2 regions of the Levilactobacillus yiduensis genome follow, and region 2 is predicted to be linked to the other one. Evidence: predicted binding sites of a transcription regulator. Region 2 holds the regulator's gene; the other holds the start of a gene.

Region 1 (4,486 bases), on a different contig from region 2:
TGAAAGAGCTGCCCCGCAAGGAATTGGTTCTATCCAGCAAGGTGTTCTTCCCGACCGGTGACGGCGTGAACGACCGCGGTCTCTCACGCAAGCACATCACGGAATCGCTCGACCAGTCGCTGACCAACATGCAGACGGACTACCTGGACCTGTATTTCTGTCACCGCTTTGACCCTGAAACACCCCTGGCAGAAACGTTGAGCACCCTCAGCGGCTTGGTGGATCAAGGCAAGATCTTGTACTACGGCGTGAGTGAATGGCGGCCGGTCCAAATTCTGGAAGCACAACTGATCATTCAAGAACGCGGCCTGCACCCGATGACGGTGGTTCAGCCGCAATACAACATGTTTGACCGCTACATCGAGCATGAGTTGCTGGATGTTTGTGAAAAGTTGGGACTGGGTGTCGTGCCATTTTCACCGCTGTCCCAAGGCCTGCTGACCGGGAAATACCGCAAGGATCAGGCCATTCCGGCAGGCTCACGGGCCACGTATCAAGGACAAATCAAGGCCTTGTTGACGGATGCCAATTTGGACAAGGTCGAAGCACTGCTCAAGATGGCCCAGGAATTAGATACCGACCTGGCCACGTTTGCCTTAGCTTGGGGATTACGTGATTCACGAATCTCCAGTCTGATTACCGGTGCCAGCAAGCCAGCTCAACTGCAAAATAATTTGAAGGCGTTGGACCTTGAGATTCCGGCTGAGTATTATGACCGAATCGACCAGTTATTTGGGTTTAAGAAGTTCTCGCGGCAGATCGGGTAGAGTTGGGCTTCGCCACCCCGTGTGGTATGCTTATTAATCGTAAGCACCCGTGACACGGGGAAAGGGAGGGACCATTTTGGCTTTAACGACCGCCAAAAATTTTTTACTACTGACTGAACACATCGACAAGCGACCGATGCTGCGGACCCGGTTCACCACGCAGGCCTACCTGGTGTTGGCCGCCGTGCTGGACCTGGTCGACCAGGGCATTCTGGCCGTGAATGGCGACCAAATGGCGATTGCCGATGCCGCGCGCTTTGACCAGCTACCGCAGTACCTGAACGCCTTTAAAATTCGCCTCAGGTCGGATCTGGCGCAGGATGCCCACCTCAAGACCGCACTGAAGTTGGTCACCAGCTGGGATATCGTCAATGCCCTCTATGATGGCTTGGGGGCCGAAACGTTGGCTGAGCAGACCACGGAACGGGTCATTTTTCAAAATAACTTAAAGCCCCACGTCATCTACGAACCCACCGCTGCCAGCCGACAACGGGTCCGCGATGCACTGCTGCAGCAGTTATTGGCTACGCAACCAGCCGGCGCTGCCTGGAATTTATACGTGATTTTAGCCCAAGAACAGGCGTTGACCTGGCTGTTTTCTGCCGATCAACTGGCACAGTTGCGGGCTGCCGTGGCGGCGCATCCCGGTAGTGCAACGGCTAGTAGGCTGGCGACTCAGGCCGGCGATATCATTCAAGCCAAGAAATTCGAAATGGACGGCTGGTTAAGCTAAAACTCGGCTGTCAAGAAAAGATTCTTCAATAAACTGTTGAAGAATCTTTTTTTAATGGACAAATGGTCTAAAAGATTGCTAGATTGCGACTTAACCGCATTGGTCGGTCACCTTACTAACGGATTAATTATGCCGGCTAGACTTGTTTTAGCCGCTTGGGGGACCTATGATGAAATTGTGAACTAATTCTCAAAAGGAGATGGGTGGCATGTCATTAACGATTGCTGCTTTACGAGAGGCCCCCGGGGAAAACCGGGTCGCACTCTCGCCAGAAGTCGTGCGTAAACTGGTAAAAGGTGAGTTTCAGGTCTTGATTGAAACGGGGGCCGGTGACCGGTCGTTTTACCCGGACGCGGTCTTTGAAGCCGCGGGTGCTAAGATTTGTGACCGGCAAGCCGCAATTCAAGGGGCCGACGTCTTGGCCACGATTGGCCAACCGGGTAAGGATGTCGTCGACCAACTGAAGGCTGGTCAGACCCTATTAGGGTTGTTACAACCCCTGACGGATTTGGACTACGTGAAGGAATTGGCGGATAAGAAAATTAATGCGTTGGCATTTGAACTCTTGCCGCGAACCGTTTCCCGGGCTCAGAGCATGGATGTCCTGAGCTCGCAAGCCAGTGTGGCCGGCTACAAGGCCGCCTTGTTGGCCGCGGACCGGTTCTCCCGGTATTTACCAATGATGATTACGGCCGCTGGGACCGCTAAACCCACCAAGGTTCTGGTTCTAGGGACCGGGGTGGCGGGTCTGCAAGCCATCGGAACGGCCAAACGGCTAGGCGCGATGGTTTCTGGCTACGACATCCGGCCTGCTTCTCGCGGTGAAGTCGAATCGTTGGGGGCCACGTTTCTGACGACCTCTGTTTCGGCAACTGGTGAAGGCGGGTACGCCCGGGCATTGACCCCGGAGGAAACCGCCCAGCAACAGGCCGAGTTGGCTGAATTCATTGCGCAAAATGACGTCATCATTACCACGGCACAGGTTCCTGGACGGCGGCCACCATTGTTAGTCACCCAGAAATCCGTTGATGCGGCCAAGGCGGGTACGCTGTTCATTGACTTGGCGGCCAGCGACCTCGGCGGCAACGTGGCCGGTTCCCAGCCCGACAAGACCGTGACCACGGCCCAACAAGCCCAAATCATCGGCGCGGGTGATATGGCCAGCCAGTTGCCCGCTTCGGCTTCCGACATGTTTGCCAAAAACGTTCAGGCCGTCCTCAACGCCATTATCCAAGATGACCAATTGGTTTTGGATGTCGACGATGAAGTGGTCGGTGAACTGCTGGCAACGACCAACGGCGAGATTATCAGTAGCCGGGTCCGGCAAGCCATGAAGTTGCCCGACCGGCACCCCGCCAAGCCAGCGGAATCAACTGATAGTAAAGGAGTTGATTAGCCATGAGTCAGGAATTATTTACGAATTTAGCGATTTTTGTCTTAAGTCTGTTAGTGGGGTTTGAAGTCATGAGTAAAATCCCCGCGACCCTACAGACGCCAATGATGTCCGGGGCAAACGCGATTCACGGAGTCGTTGTCGTCGGGGCGTTTGTTATCGCCGCGGAGGCCAACAGTGTGCTGTTTTACGTGTTGGCCTTTCTCGGGGCCTTCTTTGCCGCTGTCAACGTGGCTGGTGGTTACACCGTGACCGACCGGATGTTGGGCATGTTTGACCGGAAACCGGCCGCGAAGAAGGGGGAGGCTGAGCAGAAATGAGTGCGCTAGAAACAATTTCTTCGTTAATTTATTTAGTCTCGGCGGTCTGCTACGTCCTGGGGGTCCACTTTATGCGGTCCCCGAAGACCGCGCGGCGGGGCAATGGCCTGTCTGCGGTCGGGATGTTTCTGGCCGTGATCACGATCATCGTGACGATTATTGTTGAAGGGAAAATCGATCCTATCGGCTGGGTCGTCCTGTTAGTGGGCCTGGCGCTGGGGATTCTCTACGGAGTTGTCAAGGCGCGCAAGGTGCCCATGACCGACGTGCCCCAACTGGTCAGCCTCTTTAACGCCGTGGGTGGCGGGGCCGCTGCCACGATTGGGATCTTCGATTACCTCTTGAAGGGCGACGGGGCCACGCTCAGTGTGGCCTTCTCGCTGCCCGTCTTGCTGGACGTTATCATTGGGGGCATCACGTTCTCCGGCTCGTTGATTGCCACGGGGAAGCTGTCCGGTCACGTTTCTGGGAAGCCGATTAGTTTTCCGGGGGCGCGCCTGTTAAATATCATCGTCGTGCTGGCGATTTTGGTGTCAGCCTACCTGATGATCGGGCTGCCGACCAACGTTTGGTACGTGACCTTAGCGCTGGCCATGAGTCTGGTCTTTGGTCTGCTGATGACTTTGCCAATTGGTGGGGCCGACATGCCGGTGGTCGTGTCACTGTTAAACGCCTTCACTGGGTTGGCCGTTGCCTTTGCCGGCTTTGTCATTAACAATCAAGTCCTGATCATCGCCGGGGCCTTGGTCGGGGCCGCCGGAACCATTTTGACCTTACAAATGGCTGATGCCATGAACCGTTCCGTGGCCAATATCTTGGCGGGCGGCTTTGGAACCGGTGACAGTGACAGCGGTGCCGCGGCCAACGATGTGCCAGTCGACGTGAAGGAAACGTCCGCTGACGACATTGGGCTACAGCTGGCCTATGCCCACAGCGTCATGATCGTGCCAGGCTACGGGTTAGCCGCCGCGCAAGCACAACATGAAGTCGCCGAACTCGCCAAGGTCTTGACGGACCAAGGTATCGTGGTCAACTACGCGATTCACCCAGTTGCCGGGCGGATGCCGGGGCACATGAACGTGCTGCTGGCCGACGTCAACGTGCCTTACGAACAGATGAAGCAGTTGGATGATGCCAACCCAATGTTTGAAAGCACCGACGTTTCCCTGGTCATCGGGGCCAACGATGTCACGAACCCGCTGGCCAGAGAAAGTGGAAACGCCATTTCTGGGATGCCGATTTTGGACGTCGATAAATCCAAGTCGGTCGTCGT
Region 2 (4,486 bases):
TGGCCTTGGCAATCGTAACCCCATCATTCGTGATGGTTGGGTTGCCATAGCTTTGTTCCAAAACAACGTTACGACCCTTAGGCCCTAAGGTCGTCTTGACCGTATCAGCTAACTTGTCAACACCAGCCAGCATCTTGCTGCGTGCATCTTCAGAGAACTTTAATTCTTTAGCCATTTTCTACATTCACCTCATACTAAATTTTTTAAATAGTCTCTCGTATCAGTGGGAAAGCAATTAGTCAACGACAGCGACTAAATCCTTTTCGTGTAAAACAAGGTAAGTCTTGCCGTCATACTTAACTTCTGTACCGGCGTACTTGTCGAACAATACCTTGTCGCCAACCTTAACAGCTGGGGCTACCTTATCGCCATTGTCTAACACACGGCCATCACTCACAGCAACAACATTGGCCGTTGAAGGCTTTTCCTGCGCATTACTTGCTAAAACAATGCCGCCAACCGTAGTTTCTTCTTCTTGTGGTTGATCCAAAATGACGCGGTCTCCTAATGGTTTTAACACTTGAATCCCTCCAATAAACTTACTTTTTAGCACTGTTAGCACTTGACTAACATAAGTGCTAATAACAATATCTAATATATGGTTTTTCGCGCTAAAAATCAAGGAATTTGGCAAACAATTTGCCGAGTGCTAACGGCCCAGTTCGCCTAGCCCTTGTGGCTCTAAGCGAAATCCTTCATTGTATGATTTTTCTAATAACGTTGGCGAAACCAGAATGCCTCCGTCAGCCAGCAATTCCGCCTGCTCTGGGGAACACCTCCAGCCTGAGAAACGGTCTTCCGGTTCGCTTGAAAGCCTGGCAAAGTTCACCAGTCTCTCAAGTCGTCCCACCCAGTAACCTGGTAAGAAACACCAGCTAACTGGGTCGACACAGCTGGCTCCATTGCTGGCTGACTCCGGCGGGTTAGGGCTTGTCAACGACTCCGATATCAATTAGAGACGACTATGGGCTTTCGTTACTAAGGGTTAACACCATTAGTAGTTAATCATCCGTGTCGCCGAGAGTCCACCAAATATGGGTTCAGCCGTGGGAGTTACCTAAACGGCATGACTTTTCATGCCGCTTAGGTAACTGGCGTCTTTGAGACGCGGTCTTTCGGCTCAAAGGCGAGGTGTCGAGACCGACCTTTGGCTCGACCCGTCCGCCCACCGCGTTCCGACCCATATTTGGTGGACGGTAGGCGGCCAGCCCGGACCGTGTGTCTGCAAATAACTAGTTTTATCTTGTTATTTTTCAGTTCTTCCGTAATCCCCCAATTAATTCAGGCCGTTGTCTATAATTGCACAATCACAAGGCTATTTTGTGAAGGGCTTTTTGCCGATAGATTGGCAATTTTTCCGGCGATGGCTTCACAAAGCGTAAACAAAAAGTCGTAATCCCCCAAAAGATTACGACCCCGTTCTATTCTTTGCTGTTGTAGTGTTCCAAGAAGTAGATCAACGTTTGTAATTCGTTGGTCAAGTCCACGTTTTGGACCCGGACATCCTTAGGAACGGTGACCCGTAATGGTGTGAAGTTCAAAATTCCCTTCACCCCGCCGGCAACGGCATCGTCCGTGACGGATTGGGCCACGTCAGATGGGACCGTTAAGATGGCCACTTGAATCTGTTGTTCTTCCAACTGTGTCCGCAACTCCGTCATTGGATAAATCGGCACGCCGCTTTGAATCGTGTTGGCAATGTCTGCGTTCACGTCAAAGGCCGCACTGATACGGACGTTGCCGTCTTGGTGGAAGTTGAAGTTCAACAGGGCATGGCCCAAATTCCCAACCCCGATCAAGGCCACGTTGGTCAGCCGATCTTGGTTCAGAATTTTCTTAAAGAACTTAATTAAACTTTCAACGTCGTAGCCGTACCCCCGCTTACCCAGGGCACCGAAGTATGAAAAGTCTCGGCGAATGGTGGCAGAGTCAACTTTAACTGCCTCAGATAATTCAGTCGAGGAAACACGCGTCTTATCCGCGTCCAACAGGATGTTTAAGTAGCGGTAGTAAATGGGGAGCCGCTTCGCTGTGGCGCGGGGAATCTTTTGTTCTGTCAAAAACGAGACCTCCTAATCAATCTTGCTGATCACTGCCAAACCGGCAATAACCATTTCTCTAGATGATAACCTGATTGTGAAATTTACTTTCTTACAAATTATAGCATAACCGCCTGCCTTGTGAAAGAAATTGCAAGTATTTTTCACAATTATTTAGGAATTTCGGTCTAATTGCAGAATATGCTAAAATAGACATACTGAGGTTTCGGCCAAACTGCCGCACAAACCCAAGACTTTCAGAACGGACAGTGACTTACCATTGCCCGCTGAAATATACCTTAAAAATAACTTTAACCCCATCAAGGAGGTCATACCGTGATTCTTTTACAAGTCCAACAGGTTACCCGGCGTTTCGGGGCGACCGTCTTATTTGAAAATGTCACCATGGACGTCCCCGAGCATGGCCGCGTGGCACTGGTTGGCCGCAACGGTGCTGGGAAATCCACTTTACTTAAAATGATTGCTGGCGAAACCACCCCGGACGTCGGCCAGATTACCACAAAACGGGGATTGACCATGGGCTACCAAGCCCAAAATGCCGGACTCGCCTCATCGAAGACCGTCTGGAACGAAATGCTTGACGTCTTTGCCGAGGTTCGCGCCACAGAAAAACGGATCCATGAGTTGGAACAGCAGATGAGCGACCCGGCCGTCATTGCCGATGCCGAACAGTTCCAACAGGTCAGCGCGACTTACGACCAGCTCCAACAAGACTTTAGCGACCACAACGGCTACGGCTACCAAGCCGAAATTCGGGGTGTGCTCCACGGATTTGAATTTGGCGAAGAATACTACGACAAGCCCATCAACGAGCTTTCCGGTGGGCAACGGACCCAACTGGCCTTAGCCAAGCTGTTGCTGGAAAAGCCCGACCTCTTGATTTTGGACGAACCGACCAACCACTTGGACGTCGAAACACTCACCTGGTTGGAAGGCTATCTGCAAGGTTACTCCGGCGCCATTTTAGTCGTTTCCCATGACCGGTACTTCCTGGATCACGTGGTCAACGACGTCTATGACATGGCACACGGCGGGCTGGACCATTATCCTGGCAACTATTCACACTACATCGATGCCAAGGCTGAGCGGCTCAAGCGGGAATGGAAGGAATACGACAAGCAGCAGACCGAGATCAGTAAGCTCGAAGACTTCGTGAATAAAAATATCGTGCGGGCCTCGACCACCAAACGGGCCCAGGCTCGGCGGAAACAATTGGAAAAGATGGACCGCATGGCCAAGCCTGAAGGCGATGAAAAGGTCGCCCGTTTCACCTTCAAACCCCACCGACAAAGCGGTAACGTGGTCTTGGACGTGGTCAACGGGGCGGTTGGCTATGACGATCAGATACTCTGCGCACCGGTCAACCTGGACATCAAAAAACACCAGGCTGTGGCCATCGTCGGCCCCAACGGCATTGGTAAGTCCACCCTATTGAAGACGATTCTCGGGCGGATTCCTGCTATTCAAGGCCAGATCATCTTCGGTACCGGCGTTGACACCGGCTACTACGATCAGGACCAAGCCACGCTGCACGAGAAGAAAACGGTGCTCCACGAACTGTGGGACGACCATCCGACAACTCCCGAGGGCGATATTCGCTCGATTCTGGGCAGCTTTCTCTTTACCGGTAGTGATGTCGACAAGACCGTCCACAGCCTCAGCGGGGGTGAACGGGCCCGCCTGTTGCTGACTAAATTAGCGCTACGCCATGACAACTTCTTAATGCTGGACGAACCAACCAACCACTTGGACATCGACAGCCGGGAAGTCTTGGAAAACGCGCTCAACGAGTTCGATGGCACGATTTTGTTCGTTTCCCATGACCGGTACTTCATCAACCAAGTGGCCACACAAGTCGTGGAGCTGGCGCCAACCGGGACGACCCGCTACCTGGGGAACTACGATTATTATGTAGAAAAGAAAGCCGAGCAAGACGCCTACGCCGCCAAGGAAGCCGCCGAAGCTGAAGCCGCTCACCCGACCGTTGACGCACCCAAGCAGACCCAGGTCGACTATCAACAGCAAAAGGAACAGGCCAAGGCCAAACGGAAACTGAGTCGTCAGGTCGATGCCCTAGAAAACAAGCTGGGCGAGTTGGAAACGCAGAAGACGACGGTCGAGACGGCCATGAGTTCTCCCGAGAACTTCAACGATGCCGAAAAGCTGGCCGACCTGCAGGAGCAGCTCACGTCAGTCACCGATGAACTGGCCGCGACCGAGGAGGACTGGACCGAAAAGAGCCTGGCCCTGGAAGATTTCGCGGATTAATCACCACACAAAGCGACGCAAAGACGCCCGCTCTAGCAGCACGATTCAGCTGTTAAAGTGAGCGCCTTTTTCATGCATATTTTTACTCGACTAAAGGGCCGTGTAGCCACCGTCGACGTTGATCGTGGCCCCGGTGACAAAGGATGCCTCATCGCTAG

What was found. Region 2 encodes Rex, which represses fermentation and respiration genes when NADH is low (regulators of the CRP and FNR family bind a similar motif). Its sites were predicted from a motif close to TTGTGAANTANTTCACAA; they were not measured.
Region 1: NGM66_RS01365 (NAD(P) transhydrogenase subunit alpha) is a predicted target of Rex. The motif match lies at 1,676-1,693, and genes of this name have one in related genera.

The regions. Positions count from the first base shown of each region.
Region 1 covers NZ_JAMXAZ010000001.1:265,564-270,049, reverse strand. Annotated here, with positions in the region: gene NGM66_RS01375 (aldo/keto reductase family protein) at 1-767, shown strand, start outside; gene NGM66_RS01370 (hypothetical protein) at 844-1,500, shown strand; gene NGM66_RS01365 (NAD(P) transhydrogenase subunit alpha) at 1,709-2,896, shown strand; gene NGM66_RS01360 (NAD(P) transhydrogenase subunit alpha part 2) at 2,899-3,213, shown strand; gene NGM66_RS01355 (NAD(P)(+) transhydrogenase (Re/Si-specific) subunit beta) at 3,210-4,486, shown strand, end outside.
Region 2 covers NZ_JAMXAZ010000003.1:125,257-129,742, forward strand. Annotated here, with positions in the region: gene groL (chaperonin GroEL) at 1-175, opposite strand, end outside; gene groES (co-chaperone GroES) at 236-520, opposite strand; gene NGM66_RS02970 (redox-sensing transcriptional repressor Rex) at 1,422-2,060, opposite strand; gene NGM66_RS02975 (ABC-F family ATP-binding cassette domain-containing protein) at 2,376-4,328, shown strand; gene NGM66_RS02980 (SDR family NAD(P)-dependent oxidoreductase) at 4,419-4,486, opposite strand, start outside.